2 regions of the Streptomyces sp. cmx-4-9 genome follow, and region 2 is predicted to be linked to the other one. Evidence: predicted binding sites of a transcription regulator. Region 2 holds the regulator's gene; the other holds the start of a gene.
What was found. Region 2 encodes HrcA, which represses chaperone genes, less so after heat shock. Its sites were predicted from a motif close to TTNGCACTCNGNNNNNCNGAGTGCNAA; they were not measured.
Positions count from the first base shown of each region.

Region 1: a site for HrcA is predicted at 2,472-2,498, ahead of groES (co-chaperone GroES). Genes of this name have one in related genera too.

Region 1 covers NZ_JAEBEE010000001.1:81,898-89,116, reverse strand. Annotated here, with positions in the region: gene ACLJTM_RS00370 (polysaccharide deacetylase family protein) at 1-805, shown strand, start outside; gene ACLJTM_RS00365 (FtsW/RodA/SpoVE family cell cycle protein) at 802-2,217, opposite strand; gene groES (co-chaperone GroES) at 2,642-2,950, shown strand; gene groL (chaperonin GroEL) at 3,084-4,712, shown strand; gene ACLJTM_RS00350 (ester cyclase) at 4,845-5,552, opposite strand; gene ACLJTM_RS00345 (SDR family NAD(P)-dependent oxidoreductase) at 5,626-6,399, opposite strand; gene ACLJTM_RS00340 (MOSC domain-containing protein) at 6,431-7,117, opposite strand; gene ACLJTM_RS00335 (LysR family transcriptional regulator) at 7,212-7,219, shown strand, end outside.
Region 2 covers NZ_JAEBEE010000007.1:134,116-141,334, forward strand. Annotated here, with positions in the region: gene ACLJTM_RS22275 (ribonuclease Z) at 1-851, opposite strand, end outside; gene ACLJTM_RS22280 (histidine triad nucleotide-binding protein) at 855-1,214, opposite strand; gene ACLJTM_RS22285 (16S rRNA (uracil(1498)-N(3))-methyltransferase) at 1,303-2,046, opposite strand; gene ACLJTM_RS22290 (nitronate monooxygenase) at 2,043-3,134, opposite strand; gene dnaJ (molecular chaperone DnaJ) at 3,303-4,442, opposite strand; gene hrcA (heat-inducible transcriptional repressor HrcA) at 4,443-5,459, opposite strand; gene ACLJTM_RS22305 (MBL fold metallo-hydrolase) at 5,607-6,332, shown strand; gene ACLJTM_RS22310 (DUF3097 domain-containing protein) at 6,361-7,161, shown strand.

The sequences.
Region 1 (7,219 bases), on a different contig from region 2:
CGTGGACCCGACCGAACGCCTGGGCCGCCGGACGACGCAGCCCCCGGCCACCGCCACCCCGTCGCCGGCCGCTCCGTCGGCGACGGGGAGCCCGGCACCCGGCGGCGCCTCGGACGAGGCGTACCGCAAGTGGGGGCTCAGCGCCCCCCTCCAGTACGCCCCCGGGCCCGCCCGGAAGCCGGCGCTCCCGGAACCGGGCCCCGGCAGAGCCCGCGTCGTGGACCGCATACCCGTCCCGGCCGAGGAGAAGATAGTCTTCCTGACCTTCGACGACGGCGCCGAGAAGGACCCCGAGTTCCTGAAGATGGCCGCCGACCTCAAACTGCCGATCAGCATGTTCCTGACGGACAGCGTGGCCTCCTCCGACTACGGGCACTTCGAGAAGCTCCGCGACAACGGCTCGGCCAGCACGGTCAACAACCACACGCTGACCCACCCGAACCTGCGCACGCTGCCGTTCGCTGCGCAGAAGCACGAGATATGCGGCCAGCAGGACCGCCTGGAAAAGCGCTTCGGCCGGCGCCCGCCGCTCTTCCGCCCGCCCTTCGGCAACTACAACGACGACACCCTCCGGGCCGCCTCGGAGTGCGGGGTCTCGTCCGTGGTCCTGTGGCGGGTGTCGATGCAGATCAACAACTTCCAGTACGCCGAGGGCTCCGCCCTCACACCGGGCGACATCGTCCTGGCCCACTTCCGGGGCCCGTCGGAGCTCAAGGGCGCGACAGAGGTCCAGATGACGACCCGGATGCTGCAGCGGATCCAGGAACAGGGCTACCGGATAGGGCGTCTGGAGGACTGGGTCTAGGGCGGCGGGGGACTCGGCTCGCGGGCGCCCAGAGCCCCCACCACCGTCTCCGCCGGACCCCGCGCATCCGCCTCGCGCCGGCGTTCCGCGCTGTCGCTGATGCGCAGGAGGAGCGCGATCATGATCCAGTTGGCCAGCAGGGACGAGCCGCCCTTCGCCAGGAACGGCAGGGCCTTGCCGGTCAGGGGGATCAGGCCCGTCACGCCGCCCGCGACCACGAAGACCTGGAGGGCCAGCGCCGCGGCCAGGCCCACCGCCAGGAGCTTGCCGAAGGGGTCGCGGGCCCCGAGGGCCATCCGCAGCCCCCGCTGGACGAGGAGGGCGTACAGCAGGAGTACGGCCATCACCCCGGCCAGGCCGAGTTCCTCGCCCACCGTCGTCAGGATGAAGTCGCTGCGCCCGGCGAAGGCGATCAGTTCCGGGTGGCCCAGGCCCAGCCCGGTGCCGGACACGCCGCCGGTGCCGAAGCTGAAGAGCGCCTGCGCCGACTGGTCCGAGGTCACCCCCGGGGGCCGGTGCTCCCAGTAGTACGAGAGGGGGTTGAGCCAGGCGGCGACGCGTGCCTTGACGTGCGGCTCCGTCGATCCGACGACGAACGCGCCCAGGGAGGCCATCACCAGGCCGCACACGATCCAGCCGGTGCGCTCCGTGGCGACGTAGAGCATGACCACGAAGACGCCGAAGAAGATCAGCGAGGTGCCGAGGTCGCGTTCGAAGACCAGGACCAGCATGGACACGATCCACACCGTGACGATCGGCCCGAGCTGGCGCATCGGCGGCAGGCGTATGCCGAGGAACCTGCGGCCCGTCAGGGCGAGCGAGTCCCGGTGGACGACCAGGTATCCGGCGAAGAAGACCGCGATCATGATCTTCACGAACTCGCCGGGCTGGAGTGAGAAGCCGAAGAGCTTGATCCAGCGCTTCGCGCCGTACGTGTCCGCGCCGAAGAAGGCCGGTGCGATCAGCAGCACCAGCGCGACCGCCATGGTGAGGTAGATGAACCGCTGGAGCAGCCGGTGATCGCGCAGCAGCGCCAGCACCAGCAGGCAGGCGGCGACCCCGACCACCGTCCACACCAGCTGGCCGGGGGCGTTGGCGTCCGAGTGGTAGCGCTCGATGTAGCCCTGGTCGAGGCGGTGCAGCAGCACCAGCCCGAGTCCGGTGAGCAGCATGGCCAGCGGCAGGACCAGCGGGTCCGCGTAGGCCGCGAACCGGCGTACGCCCAGGTGCCCCACCAGGGACAGCAGGCTCAGGCTGAGGGTGAAGCCGGTGAGGTTGGCGGGCAGCTCCCCGTTCCTCGCCAGGCCGGCGCACACGTGCCCGAACACGGCGATGGCGACGACGAAGAGGAGCAGCAGCGCTTCGGTCCGGCGGCGGGTTCCGGCCGGTGTGAGGGGCCTCAGTCCGCGCACGGGATGCCGGCCGCGGGGGAGGGGGTGGCGGGGCGAGGTGACGCCGGTGGGGCCGGTGTCGGGGGTGACGCCTCGGGCGGGGCCGCTGCCGGTGCGCCCGCGGTGTGCGGGGCGCTCGGGCTCGCAGTCGGCTCGGGTCCGATCTGCTCGGCAATGAGGCGTTTTATCTTCATATCATCTACGACGATGGCGCCCTCCCCATGGTTCCTGCCGGTCCGCCGGGGCCCCGCCGGCGACACCCCCGGGGGCGAGAATTGGCACTCCGCTTGACCGAGTGCTAATCGCCGGAATAGTGTCGCACCTGGCACTCACCCCGGGTGAGTGCCAACACAGCGACAGGCAGGTCCGGCACCCGCGACGACGGATCGACCTGGTCGCCACCTCAGACAGTTAACCCCGGATCTCCGAAGGGGGAGGTCGGATCGTGACGACCGCCAGCTCCAAGGTTGCCATCAAGCCGCTCGAGGACCGCATTGTGGTCCAGCCGCTCGACGCCGAGCAGACCACGGCCTCTGGCCTGGTCATCCCGGACACCGCGAAGGAGAAGCCCCAGGAGGGCGTCGTCCTTGCGGTGGGCCCGGGTCGCTTCGAGGACGGCCAGCGTCTCCCGCTGGACGTCAGCGTCGGTGACATCGTGCTGTACAGCAAGTACGGCGGCACCGAAGTGAAGTACAGCGGCGAGGAGTACCTCGTCCTCTCGGCTCGCGACGTGCTCGCGATCGTCGAGAAGTAATTCGCTTCAAGTTTTGATTTGAGCTGCGCCCCTGGTCACCCTGCTGATGCCGGGCGGCGAGGGGCGTAGTTCGTTCCAGGCGGTGGCGGTCGCGGTGAGCGGCCGATCGCAACGAGAGGACTGAACCGCTCCCATGCCGAAGATTCTGAAGTTCGACGAAGACGCCCGTCGCGCCCTTGAGCGCGGCGTCAACAAGCTTGCCGACACGGTCAAGGTGACGATCGGCCCCCGCGGCCGCAACGTCGTCATCGACAAGAAGTTCGGCGCTCCCACCATCACGAACGACGGTGTCACCATCGCTCGCGAGGTCGAGCTGGACGACCCGTACGAGAACCTGGGCGCGCAGCTCGTGAAGGAGGTGGCGACCAAGACCAACGACATCGCGGGCGACGGCACCACCACCGCCACCGTGCTGGCCCAGGCGCTGGTCCGCGAGGGTCTGCGCAACGTCGCCGCGGGTGCCTCCCCGGCCGCCCTGAAGAAGGGCATCGACGCCGCGGTCAAGGCCGTGTCCGAGGAGCTCCTCGCGACCGCCCGCCCGATCGACGACAAGTCCGACATCGCCGCCGTGGCCGCGCTCTCCGCGCAGGACCAGCAGGTCGGCGAGCTCATCGCCGAGGCGATGGACAAGGTCGGCAAGGACGGTGTCATCACCGTCGAGGAGTCCAACACCTTCGGCCTGGAGCTGGAGTTCACCGAGGGCATGGCCTTCGACAAGGGCTACCTCTCGCCGTACATGGTCTCCGACCAGGAGCGTATGGAGGCCGTCCTCGACGACCCGTACATCCTGATCAACCAGGGCAAGATCTCCTCGATCCAGGACCTCCTGCCGCTGCTGGAGAAGGTCATCCAGGCCGGCGCCTCCAAGCCCCTGCTGATCATCGCCGAGGACGTCGAGGGCGAGGCGCTCTCCACCCTCGTCGTCAACAAGATCCGCGGCACCTTCAACGCGGTCGCCGTCAAGGCCCCCGGCTTCGGTGACCGCCGCAAGGCGATGCTCCAGGACATGGCCACCCTCACCGGTGCCACCGTCATCGCCGAGGAGGTCGGCCTCAAGCTCGACCAGGCCGGCCTGGACGTACTGGGCACCGCGCGCCGCGTGACCATCTCCAAGGACGACACCACCATCGTCGACGGTGGCGGCAGCTCCGAAGAGGTCGTCGGCCGCGTCAACCAGATCAAGGCCGAGATCGAGTCCACCGACTCGGACTGGGACCGCGAGAAGCTGCAGGAGCGCCTGGCGAAGCTCGCCGGCGGCGTCTGCGTCATCAAGGTCGGCGCCGCCACCGAGGTGGAGCTCAAGGAGAAGAAGCACCGCCTTGAGGACGCCATCTCGGCGACCCGCGCCGCGGTCGAGGAGGGCATCGTCTCCGGCGGTGGCTCCGCGCTCGTCCACGCCGTCAAGGTCCTGGAGGGCAACCTCGGCCTGGCCGGCGACGAGGCCACCGGTGTCGCGGTCGTGCGCCGCGCCGCCGTCGAGCCGCTGCGCTGGATCGCGGAGAACGCCGGCCTCGAGGGCTACGTCATCACCGCGAAGGTCGCCGAGCTCGACAAGGGCCAGGGCTTCAACGCCGCCACCGGCGAGTACGGCGACCTGGTCAAGGCCGGCGTCATCGACCCGGTGAAGGTCACCCGTTCCGCGCTGGAGAACGCCGCCTCCATCGCCTCCCTGCTGCTCACGACCGAGACCCTGGTCGTCGAGAAGCCGGCGGAGGAAGAGGGCGACGCCGGTCACGGCCACGGTCACGGCCACAGCCACTGACGTCCCACACCTGACGTCCCGCGCCTGACGTTTCACGCCTGATGTCCGGCGTCCGGCGTCCGGCGTAGGGGAAGGCCCCGGTCACCGCTGCTCAGCGGGGGTGACCGGGGCCTTCCCCGTCTGCGGCCGGCATCAGCCGGGCAGCGGGTCCGTCAGGCCCATCTGCCGCATCAGGCCGGGGGCGTCGTAGTACCACCAGCCCTCCGCGATCAGGCCGTTTTCGCAGCGGAAGGTCGTACAGCCGGACATGGTGAATTCGCCGCCCCCGGACGGCACCCCCAGGAACGCGCCCTTCTGGGTGCCCTTCCAGTCCCAGAGCGTGGTGACGCAGTCCCCTTCGGCGATCTGGCGGGTCCGGTCGAAGGTGAAGTCGAACGCGTCGCGCCACATCGCGATCGTGCGCTGCTGCCCGTCGCGGTCGTGGCCCCGCCCCTCGGCGTCCATGATGTCGTGGCCCGTGTAGTCGGCCGCGAAGCACTCCGCCATCACCGTGAAGTCGCCGCTCATCAGGATCTCGTCGAAGACCCGGTCCACGGTGCGCTTGTTCATGTGCTCGTCGCGGACCACGTCGAGGTTCATGAACCGGGGCATGCCCTCGCAGAGGGACACCATCTCCTGGAACATCCGGTCCGTCTCGGGGAGCTGAGAGTTCTTCATGGCCTCCTCGTACGAGGGGAATTCGACGAAGTCGACGTAGTGGTTCCGGGCTTCCCGGTCCCTGCCGATCATGGTGTGGCCGACCGTGCGCCGGCCGCTGGACTGCTCCGTGTAGCGGTCGATGAGCGCGTTCATCTCGTCGAACCGCAGGGTTTCGTAGTCGATCACCTGGACGAATGTCATGGCGTCGCCTCCCGGTGGATGGGACATGTCCATTTTAGGGAGGTATCATCCGGTCGGGCGTCTTACCGGTGAGTCACTGGGGCCCGTACTTGCGGCCCGTCCGGGAGGACACCCCGCCCAGCAGACCGCGCGGCGTCAGCTTCACCACGCCCATCAGCGCCTTGTACCGCGGGTCCGGGATCGACACCGTCTTGCCGCGTGCCAGGTCCGCCAGCGCCGAGGCCACCAGTTTGTCGGCGTCCAGCCAGAGCCAGCCCGGGATGTTGTCGGTGCCCATGCCCGCGCGCTCGTGGAACTCCGTCCGCACGAAGCCCGGGCACAGCGCCATCAGCCGTACGCCGGAACCCGCCAGGTCCTTGGCCGCCCCCTGGGTGAACTGCACGACCCAGGCCTTGCTCGCCCCGTACGTGCCGCGCGGCACGAAGGCGGCCACCGAGGCCACGTTGATCACTCCGCCGCGGCCGCGCTCACGCATCGAGGAGGTGGCCGCCGAGGTCAGCCGCAGCACCGCCTCGACGTGCACCTTCAGCATGGTGAGCTCGTCGGCCATCGGGACTTCGAGGTAGCGCCCCTTGTTGCCGAAACCGGCGTTGTTGACCAGCAGGTCCACCGGGTGCGTGCGGTCCCCGAGGCGTTTCTCCACCGCGGTGATCCCCTCCTCGGTGGAGAGGTCCGCGGCCAGTACCTCGGCCTCGATGCCGTGCCGGTCGTGCAGCTCGGTGGCCTGTTCGCCGAGGCGCTTCGTATCGCGCGCCACCAGCACCACATTGTGCCCCTGGGCGGCGAGCCGCCGGGCGAAAGCGGCGCCGATGCCCGCCGTGGATCCCGTAATCAACGCAGTCGTCATAGGCGCAACCTAGCTTCCCCGGCCGCCGGCGCTACTGCGCCCCGGACTTCACACCGTACTTCTCCAGGTACTGGCGCACGGTCTGGTGGGCCTTCGGCTCCATCGCCGCACCCGCTGCGAGCGTCTGCGGGAGCAGGGAGCGCTCGGTGGTGAAGGCCCGGAACCAGAGCTGCACCGTCACCTCGTGGTCCGGCCGGTGGACGATCTCGATGGGATCGCCGGGCGAGACCGAGCCCGGCCGGATCACCCGGAGGTACGCGCCCGGCCGGGCCCCGGCCGTGAACCGCCGTACCCAGCCGGGCTCGCCGAGGGCCTTCTGGAAGGTCTGGCAGGGGATGCGGGCGGAGGCCACCTCCAGGACCAGGTCGGCCCCGACCTGCCAGCGGTCGCCGAGGCGCGCCGTGTTCAGGTCGATGCCGGAGGTCGTGAAGTTCTCGCCGAAGAGGCCGGCGGGCAGCTCACGGCCCAGCTCGGCCTCCCACCGGTCGAGGTCCTCGCGGGCGTACGCGTACACCGCCTGGTGGTCGCCGCCGTGGTGGCGGCGGTCGCACACGGCGTCGCCCTCCAGGCCACTGCCCAGGCCGCTGTCCTGGGGGCCGGGGGCGAGGACGCGGACCGGGCCGGCGACGGGCCGCTTGCCGATGCCGGTGCGCGCACTGTCGGGATCGGCCTGGTCGACGGGTCTGGCGCGGCCGGTGTTCACGGAGATCAGGTGCATGGGGCCCGAGGTCATGGGGACACGCTAGCCGAGCCCTCCCAAAGGGTCACGCGGTTATGGAGGCGGCAGTCAAAGCAGGCCTTATGCTCAACGGGTGATCGA
Region 2 (7,219 bases):
CCCTCGAAGCCCGCCGCGCGCGCCTGGCGCGCGAACTGCGCGGGGTCCGGGTACCGCTGGGAGAAGTGCGTCAGCACCAGGTGCCGTACGCCCGCGTCCCGCGCGACCCGGCCCGCCTGGCCGGCGGTCAGGTGTCCGTGGTCGCGGGCCAGTTGTTCGTCCTCGTCCAGGAACGTGGACTCGATCACCAGCAGGTCGCAGCCCTCGGCGAGCGCGTCCACGCCGGGGCAGAGCCGGGTGTCCATGACGAAGGCGAACCGCTGGCCGCGCCGGACTTCGCTGACCTCGTCGAGGGTGACCCCGCGCAGGACGCCCTCGCGCAGGAGCGCGGCGACGTCCGGCCCCTTGATGCCGTGCTGCGCGAGCAGTTCGGGCAGCATCCTGCGCCCGTCGGGCTCGGTGAGCCGGTAGCCGAAGGACTCCACCGGGTGCGAGAGCAGCCGGGCCTCCAGGGTGTACGGGTCCCCCTGCACGAGGGGCCCGTCCCCGGCCACCGGCTCCTCGCGCAGGGCGACGGTCTCCCGGTAGGCGGTGGCGTGGCGCAGCCGGTCGAAGAACTTCTGCCCGGACGCCGGGTAGTGCGCGGTGACGGGGTGCGGGACCCGGTCGAGGTTGATCCGCTGGATCACCCCGGCGAGGCCGAGGCTGTGGTCACCGTGGAAGTGCGTGATGCAGATCCGGTTGATGTCGTGGGCGGCCACCCCGGCGCGCAGCATCTGCCGCTGGGTGCCCTCGCCGGGGTCGAAGAGGATGCCCTCGCCGTCCCAGCGCAGCAGGTAGCCGTTGTGGTTGCGGTGGCGGGTGGGCACCTGGCTGGCGGTGCCCAGCACCACGAACTCGCGTACGGACACGTGCTATCCCGGGGGCCACTGGAGGCCGCGGCCGCCGAGGACGTGCGCGTGGGCGTGGAAGACGGTCTGGCCGGCGCCGGCCCCGATGTTGAAGACGATCCGGTACCCGTGCTCGGTGATCCCCTCGTCGAGGGCGACCTGGCCGGCCTCGCGCAGCACGTCGGCGGCGATGCCCGGTTCGGCGGCGGCCAGCGAGGCGGCGTCGGGGTGGTGCACCTTGGGGATCACGAGCACGTGTGTGGGTGCCTGCGGGTTGATGTCGCGGAAGGCCACGGTCGTGGCGGACTCGCGGACCACGGCCGCCGGGACCTCCCCCGCGACGATCTTGCAGAACAGGCAGTCGGCCTGCGGTTCCCCGGCCATGGCTTCGCCTCCGTGTCGGTGATCGGTCCGGGCATCGTATCCCCGGGTCCGATCATGCGGGCTCCCCGGCCCGGCCGGGAGGGGCGGTCTAGGACCAGCGTCCGGTGCGGGCCAGCAGGACCGCCACGGCCGCGGTACCCGCCGTGGAGGTGCGCAGGACGGACGGGCCGAGCCGGCAGGGGCGGGCTCCGGCGGCCGCGAAGGCGGCCAGCTCGTCCGGGGAGACCCCGCCCTCGGGGCCGACCACCAGCACGATGGAGCCGGTGGCCGGGAGCTCTGCGGTGGCCAGCGCGCCCGAGGGGGCCTCGCGGTCCTCGTGGAGGACGACCGCCAGGTCGGCTCCGGCCAGCAGCGCCGCCGCCTGCTTGGTGGTGACGGGCTCCGCCACCTCGGGGAAGCGGACGCGGCGGGACTGCTTGCCCGCCTCCCGGGCGGTGGCCCGCCACTTGGCGAGGGACTTCGCCCCGCGCTCGCCGCGCCACTGCGTGATGCACCGCGAGGCCTGCCAGGGCACGATCGCGTCCACGCCCGTCTCGGTCATGGTCTCGACGGCCACCTCGCCCCGGTCCCCCTTGGGCAGGGCCTGGAGCACGGTGATCCGTACCGGCGGCTCGGCCTCCCGCCCGGTCGCGGACACCGTCACCGTCAGCCGGTCCTTGCCCTCGGCCGCCTTCACGACCGCGTCGGCCCAGCCGCCCCGTCCGTCGGTCAGGACCAGTGCCTCGCCCGGTTTCAGCCGCTTCACGGACACCGCGTGCCGGCCCTCGGGGCCCTCCAGGACGCATTCGGGTCCGGTGGGGACCTCTTCGACCACGAACACGGGGGCGGTCATGACGTACTCCTCATCTGCACCATCTGCAACGCACTCTGCGCCTGCGCCAGTTCGGCGGCCAGGACTTCGACGAGCTCCCCCGCCGGCAGCGCCCGCACCAGCCGGTGCCCCTGGCCCGCCCACAGGGCCATGCCCTGCGGGTCCCCGGCCGCGGCGGCCGCCTTGCGCAGCCCGGAGGTCATGTGGTGGATCTGCGGGTAGGCCGCCGGGGCGTACGGCCCGTGCTCCCGCATGAAGCGGTTCACCAGGCCGCGCGCCGGCCGCCCGGAGAAGGCCCGGGTCAGTTCCGTCCGCACGAACAGCGGGTCCGTCAGCGCCTTCTTGTGCAGCGGGTGGGCCCCGGACTCCGGGCAGGGCAGGAAGGCCGTGCCGAGCTGCGCCGCCTCCGCGCCCGCCGCGAGCAGCGCTGCGATCTGCGAGCCCCGCACCAGTCCGCCCGCGGCCACGATCGGCAGGGCGGCCGCCTCGCGGACCTGGGCCACCAGGGCGAGCAGTCCCACCGCTGCCGTGCCGTCGGCCTGCGGGTCGTCGCGGTGGGTGCCTTGGTGGCCGCCCGCCTCCACGCCCTGGACGCAGAGGCAGTCGGCGCCCGCGGCCTGGGCGGCTTGGGCCTCCTCGACGGAGGTCACGGTGACGACGGTGTACGTACCGGCCTTGCGCAGGGCGGCCAGGACCTCGGGCGCGGGGCAGCCGAAGGTGAAGGAGACGACCGGGACCGGGTCTTCGAGAAGGATGGCGAGTTTGGCCTCGTAGCCGTCGTCACCGGTGCCCGTGGTGTCCTCTTCGGCCAGGGAGACGGCGTACCAGCTCGCCTCGCCCGCCAGCTGCCCCCGGTACGCCTCCACGGCGGCCGGGTCCACGTATCCCGTCTGCGGCATGAAGAGGTTGACGCCGAAGGGGCGCCGGGTGAGCGCGCGCAGGTGCGTGATCTCCTGGTACATGCCGTCCGCGGTCTTGTAGCCGCCGGCCAGGAAGCCCAGCCCGCCCGCCTCGCACACGGCGGCGGCGAGCGGCGGGCACGAGGCGCCGCCCGCCATGGGAGCCTGCACGATCGGGTACGGGGAGAGACCGTTCAGTGCGGTGGACATGGTCTGCATCGTGCCATGTCCCGCTCATCGCGCCGAATCACGGCATTCGCCTGGCATAGTCCGCTTCCCCGCCGCCCCGGGACCGGCCGCACCGGCTCCGGGGCCCATGCGCCGAGCCCGGCCCCGGAGCATCCCGGGGCCGGGCTCGTACGTCAGGGGGCGGGCCGGTCAGCGGCCGTTGAAGGCGTCCTTCAGGCGGCTGAACAGACCCTGCTGCCCGGGCGCGAACTGGCCCGTGGGCCGCTCCTCGCCGCGCAGCTTCGCCAGCTGGCGCAGCAGTTCCTCCTGCTGTGCGTCCAGCTTGCTCGGGGTGGTGACCTCGACGTGCACGATGAGGTCGCCGCGTCCCCCGCCGCGCAGGTGGGTGACGCCGCGTCCGTGCAGCGGGATCGCCTGGCCGGACTGGGTGCCGGGCCGGATGTCGATCTCCTCCAGCCCGTCCAGCGTCTCCAGCGGGCACTTGGTGCCCAGCGAGGCGGCCGTCATCGGGATCGTGACCGTGCAGTGCAGGTCGTCCCCGCGCCGCTGGAAGGTCGGGTGCGGCAGTTCGTGGATCTCCACGTACAGGTCGCCGGCGGGGCCGCCGCCGGGGCCGACCTCGCCTTCGCCCGCGAGCTGGATGCGGGTGCCGTTCTCGACACCGGCCGGGATCTTGACCGTGAGGCTGCGGCGGGAGCGGACCCGTCCGTCGCCCGCGCACTCGGGGCACGGGGTCGGGACCACGGTGCCGAAGCCCTGGCACTGCGGGCAGGGGCGCGAGGTCATGACCTGGCCCAGGAAGGACCGGGTGACCTGCGACACCTCACCGCGACCGCGGCACATGTCACATGTCTGCGCGGAGGTACCGGGCGCGGCCCCCTCGCCGGAGCAGGTGGTGCAGATCACGGCCGTGTCGACCTGGATGTCCTTGGTGGTCCCGAAGGCCGCCTCGTCCAGCTCCAGGTCGAGGCGGATCATGGCGTCCTGGCCGCGGCGGGTCCGCGAGCGCGGGCCGCGCTGCTGGCTCTGGCCGAAGAAGGCGTCCATGATGTCGGAGAAGTTGCCGAAGCCGCCCGCTCCGAAGCCGCCGGCCCCGCCACCGCCGCCCGAGGAGGACAGCGGGTCCCCGCCGAGGTCGTAGACCTGCTTCTTCTGCGGGTCCGAGAGCACCTCGTAGGCCGCGTTGATCTCCTTGAAGCGCTCCTGCGTCTTCGGGTCCGGATTGACGTCCGGGTGGAGTTCGCGGGCGAGGCGACGGAAGGCCTTCTTGATCTCGTCCTGCGATGCGTCGCGGCGCACGCCGAGAACGGCGTAGTAGTCCGTGGCCACTTACGACTCCGCCAGGATCTGTCCGACGTAACGTGCCACTGCGCGTACCGCTCCCATCGTTCCGGGGTAGTCCATGCGGGTCGGTCCGACCACGCCGAGTTTGGCGACTGCTTCGCCGCCCGAACCGTAACCGACCGAGACGACCGACGTGGAGTTCAGCCCCTCGTAGGCGTTCTCATGCCCGATCCGTACGGCCATTCCCGACTCGTTGGCCTCGCCCAGCAGCTTGAGGAGCACGACCTGCTCCTCCAGCGCTTCGAGCACCGGCCTGATCGTCAGGGGAAAATCGTGTCCGAAGCGGGTGAGATTGGCGGTTCCGCCGATCATCAGCCGTTCCTCGGCTTCCTCGACCAGGGTTTCGAGGAGCGTGGCGAGCACGGTGGAGACCGTGCCGCGGTCCTCGGCCTCGAAGGACTCGGGCAGGTCCTGGACGAGCGGGGGGACGTCGGTGAAGCGGCGGCCGACCACCCTGCTGTTGAGCCGGGCCCGCAGGTCGGCGAGGGAGGCCTCGCCGAAGGGGCTCGGGCAGTCGATCAGCCGCTGCTCGACGCGTCCCGTGTCCGTGATCAGTACGAGCATCAGGCGGGCGGGAGCGAGCGCGAGCAGCTCCACGTGCCGGACGGTCGAACGGGTCAGGCTCGGGTACTGGACGACGGCGACCTGGCGGGTGAGCTGCGCCAGCAGCCGCACCGTACGGCCGACCACGTCGTCGAGGTCGACGGCGCCGTCCAGGAAGTTCTGGATGGCCCGGCGCTCGGGCGACGACAGGGGCTTGACCCCCGCCAGCCGGTCGACGAAGAGGCGGTAGCCCTTGTCGGTGGGGATGCGGCCGGCGCTGGTGTGGGGCTGGGCGATGTAGCCCTCCTCCTCCAGCACGGCCATGTCGTTGCGCACGGTGGCGGGTGAGACGCCGAGCCGGTGCCGCTCGGTGAGCGCCTTGGAGCCGACCGGCTCCTCCGTCCCGACGTAGTCCTGGACGATGGCGCGCAGCACTTCGAGTCTGCGTTCACTGAGCATCGCGCACACCTCCAGCTGTGGTCCGTTGCCGAGTTCGTAGCCTGCTGTCTGGCACTCTGAGCATTCGAGTGCCAGAGAACCCCCGCTCAGTGTACGGCCGGGTGGCAAGACCCTGGCAAGGGCGGCCCGCCACGGTAGCGTCGCGGCATGGACGTGCGATGGGAAGAGCAGGGCTGGGAAGAGCTGTCCGGGCGGTCCGGCCGCAGGCGGCTCCCGGTGTGGGATTGCACGGCGGGACTGGTGGTGGGGGACGATTCGGTGCTCCTGATCGACCCCGGGTCCTGTGTCCGCGAAGGGGTGGAACTGCGGGAGCAGGCGGAGCGGCTCACCGGCCGCCGGGTGACCCATATCGCATTCACACACGGACATTTCGACCATGTGCTGGGGGCGGCCGCCTTCGCCGGCGCCGAGGTGTTCGGTGCGGTGGGCCTCGACGGGGTGCTCGCCCGGGACGTCGACGAACTGCGGGAGGGCGCGGTGCGGCAGGGGCTGGCCGAGGACGAGGCCGCCGAGGCGGCGGACGCGCTGGTGCTGCCGCGCCATCCGGTCAGCGGCGAGTGGACGCTGGACCTCGGCGGGGTGCAGGTGCTGCTGGCGAACGTGGGGCCCGGCCACACCGGGCACGACCTGGCCGTCTTCGTGCCGGGCGACCGCGAGGTGGTCTTCTGCGGGGACCTGGTGGAGGAGTCCGGTGCGCCCCAGGCGGGCCCGGACGCCGTTCCGGGGCAGTGGCCCGCCGCCCTGGACCGGCTGCTGTCGCTGGGCGGGGAGGACGCGCTGTACGTACCGGGTCACGGAGCGGTGGTCGATGCGGCCTTCGTCCGTGGGCAACGCGCCACACTGGCCGCTCGTTTCGGCGTGTCGCAGGCGTGACGGCGACCGCTCTCCTACTGTCGGCCGGATGCGCGAGTACTCCCCCGACCTGACCCCCCAGTGGAAGCGCCCGAAGGCCGTGCCGGAGGTGGCGGCGGAAGCCGACCTGGTGGTCGAGGTCGCCGGTACGGACTTCTGCGGGGCGGTGGTGTCCTGCGAGGCCGGCACGGTCACCCTGGAGGACCGTTTCGGCAAGCGCCGGGTCTTCCCGATGGAGCCCTGCGGTTTCCTGCTGGACGGGGCCGCGGTCACCCTGGTCCGCCCGTCGCGGGCGCCGGCGGCCCCGGCGCGCACCGCGTCCGGGTCGATCGCCGTCCCGGGAGCGCGGGCGCGGGTGGCCCGCGCGGGCCGCATCTACGTGGAGGGCCGGCACGACGCCGAGCTGGTGGAGCGGGTGTGGGGCGACGACCTGCGGATCGAGGGCGTGGTGGTGGAGTACCTGGAGGGCATCGACGACCTCCCGGCCGTGGTGGCCGAGTTCGGGCCCGCGCCGGACGCCCGCCTGGGGGTGCTGGTGGACCACCTGGTGCCGGGCTCCAAGGAGTCCCGGATCGCCGCGTCGGTGACCTCGCCCGACGTCCTGATCGTGGGGCACCCGTATGTGGACGTCTGGCAGGCGGTGAAGCCCTCCGCGCTGGGCATCGCGGCCTGGCCGGTCGTCCCGCGCGGCCAGGACTGGAAGACGGGCATCTGCCGGGCCCTGGGCTGGCCGGAGAACACCGGGGCCGCCTGGCAGCACATCCTGTCCCGGGTGGGCTCGTACCGGGACCTGGAGCCCACCCTGCTGGGCGCGGTGGAACACCTCATCGACCACGTCACCGCGCCCTAGTGCGGTGACCGGACACGTCCCGTCCGCGGGGCTGCGGCGGCCTCCGGGTCACGATTGC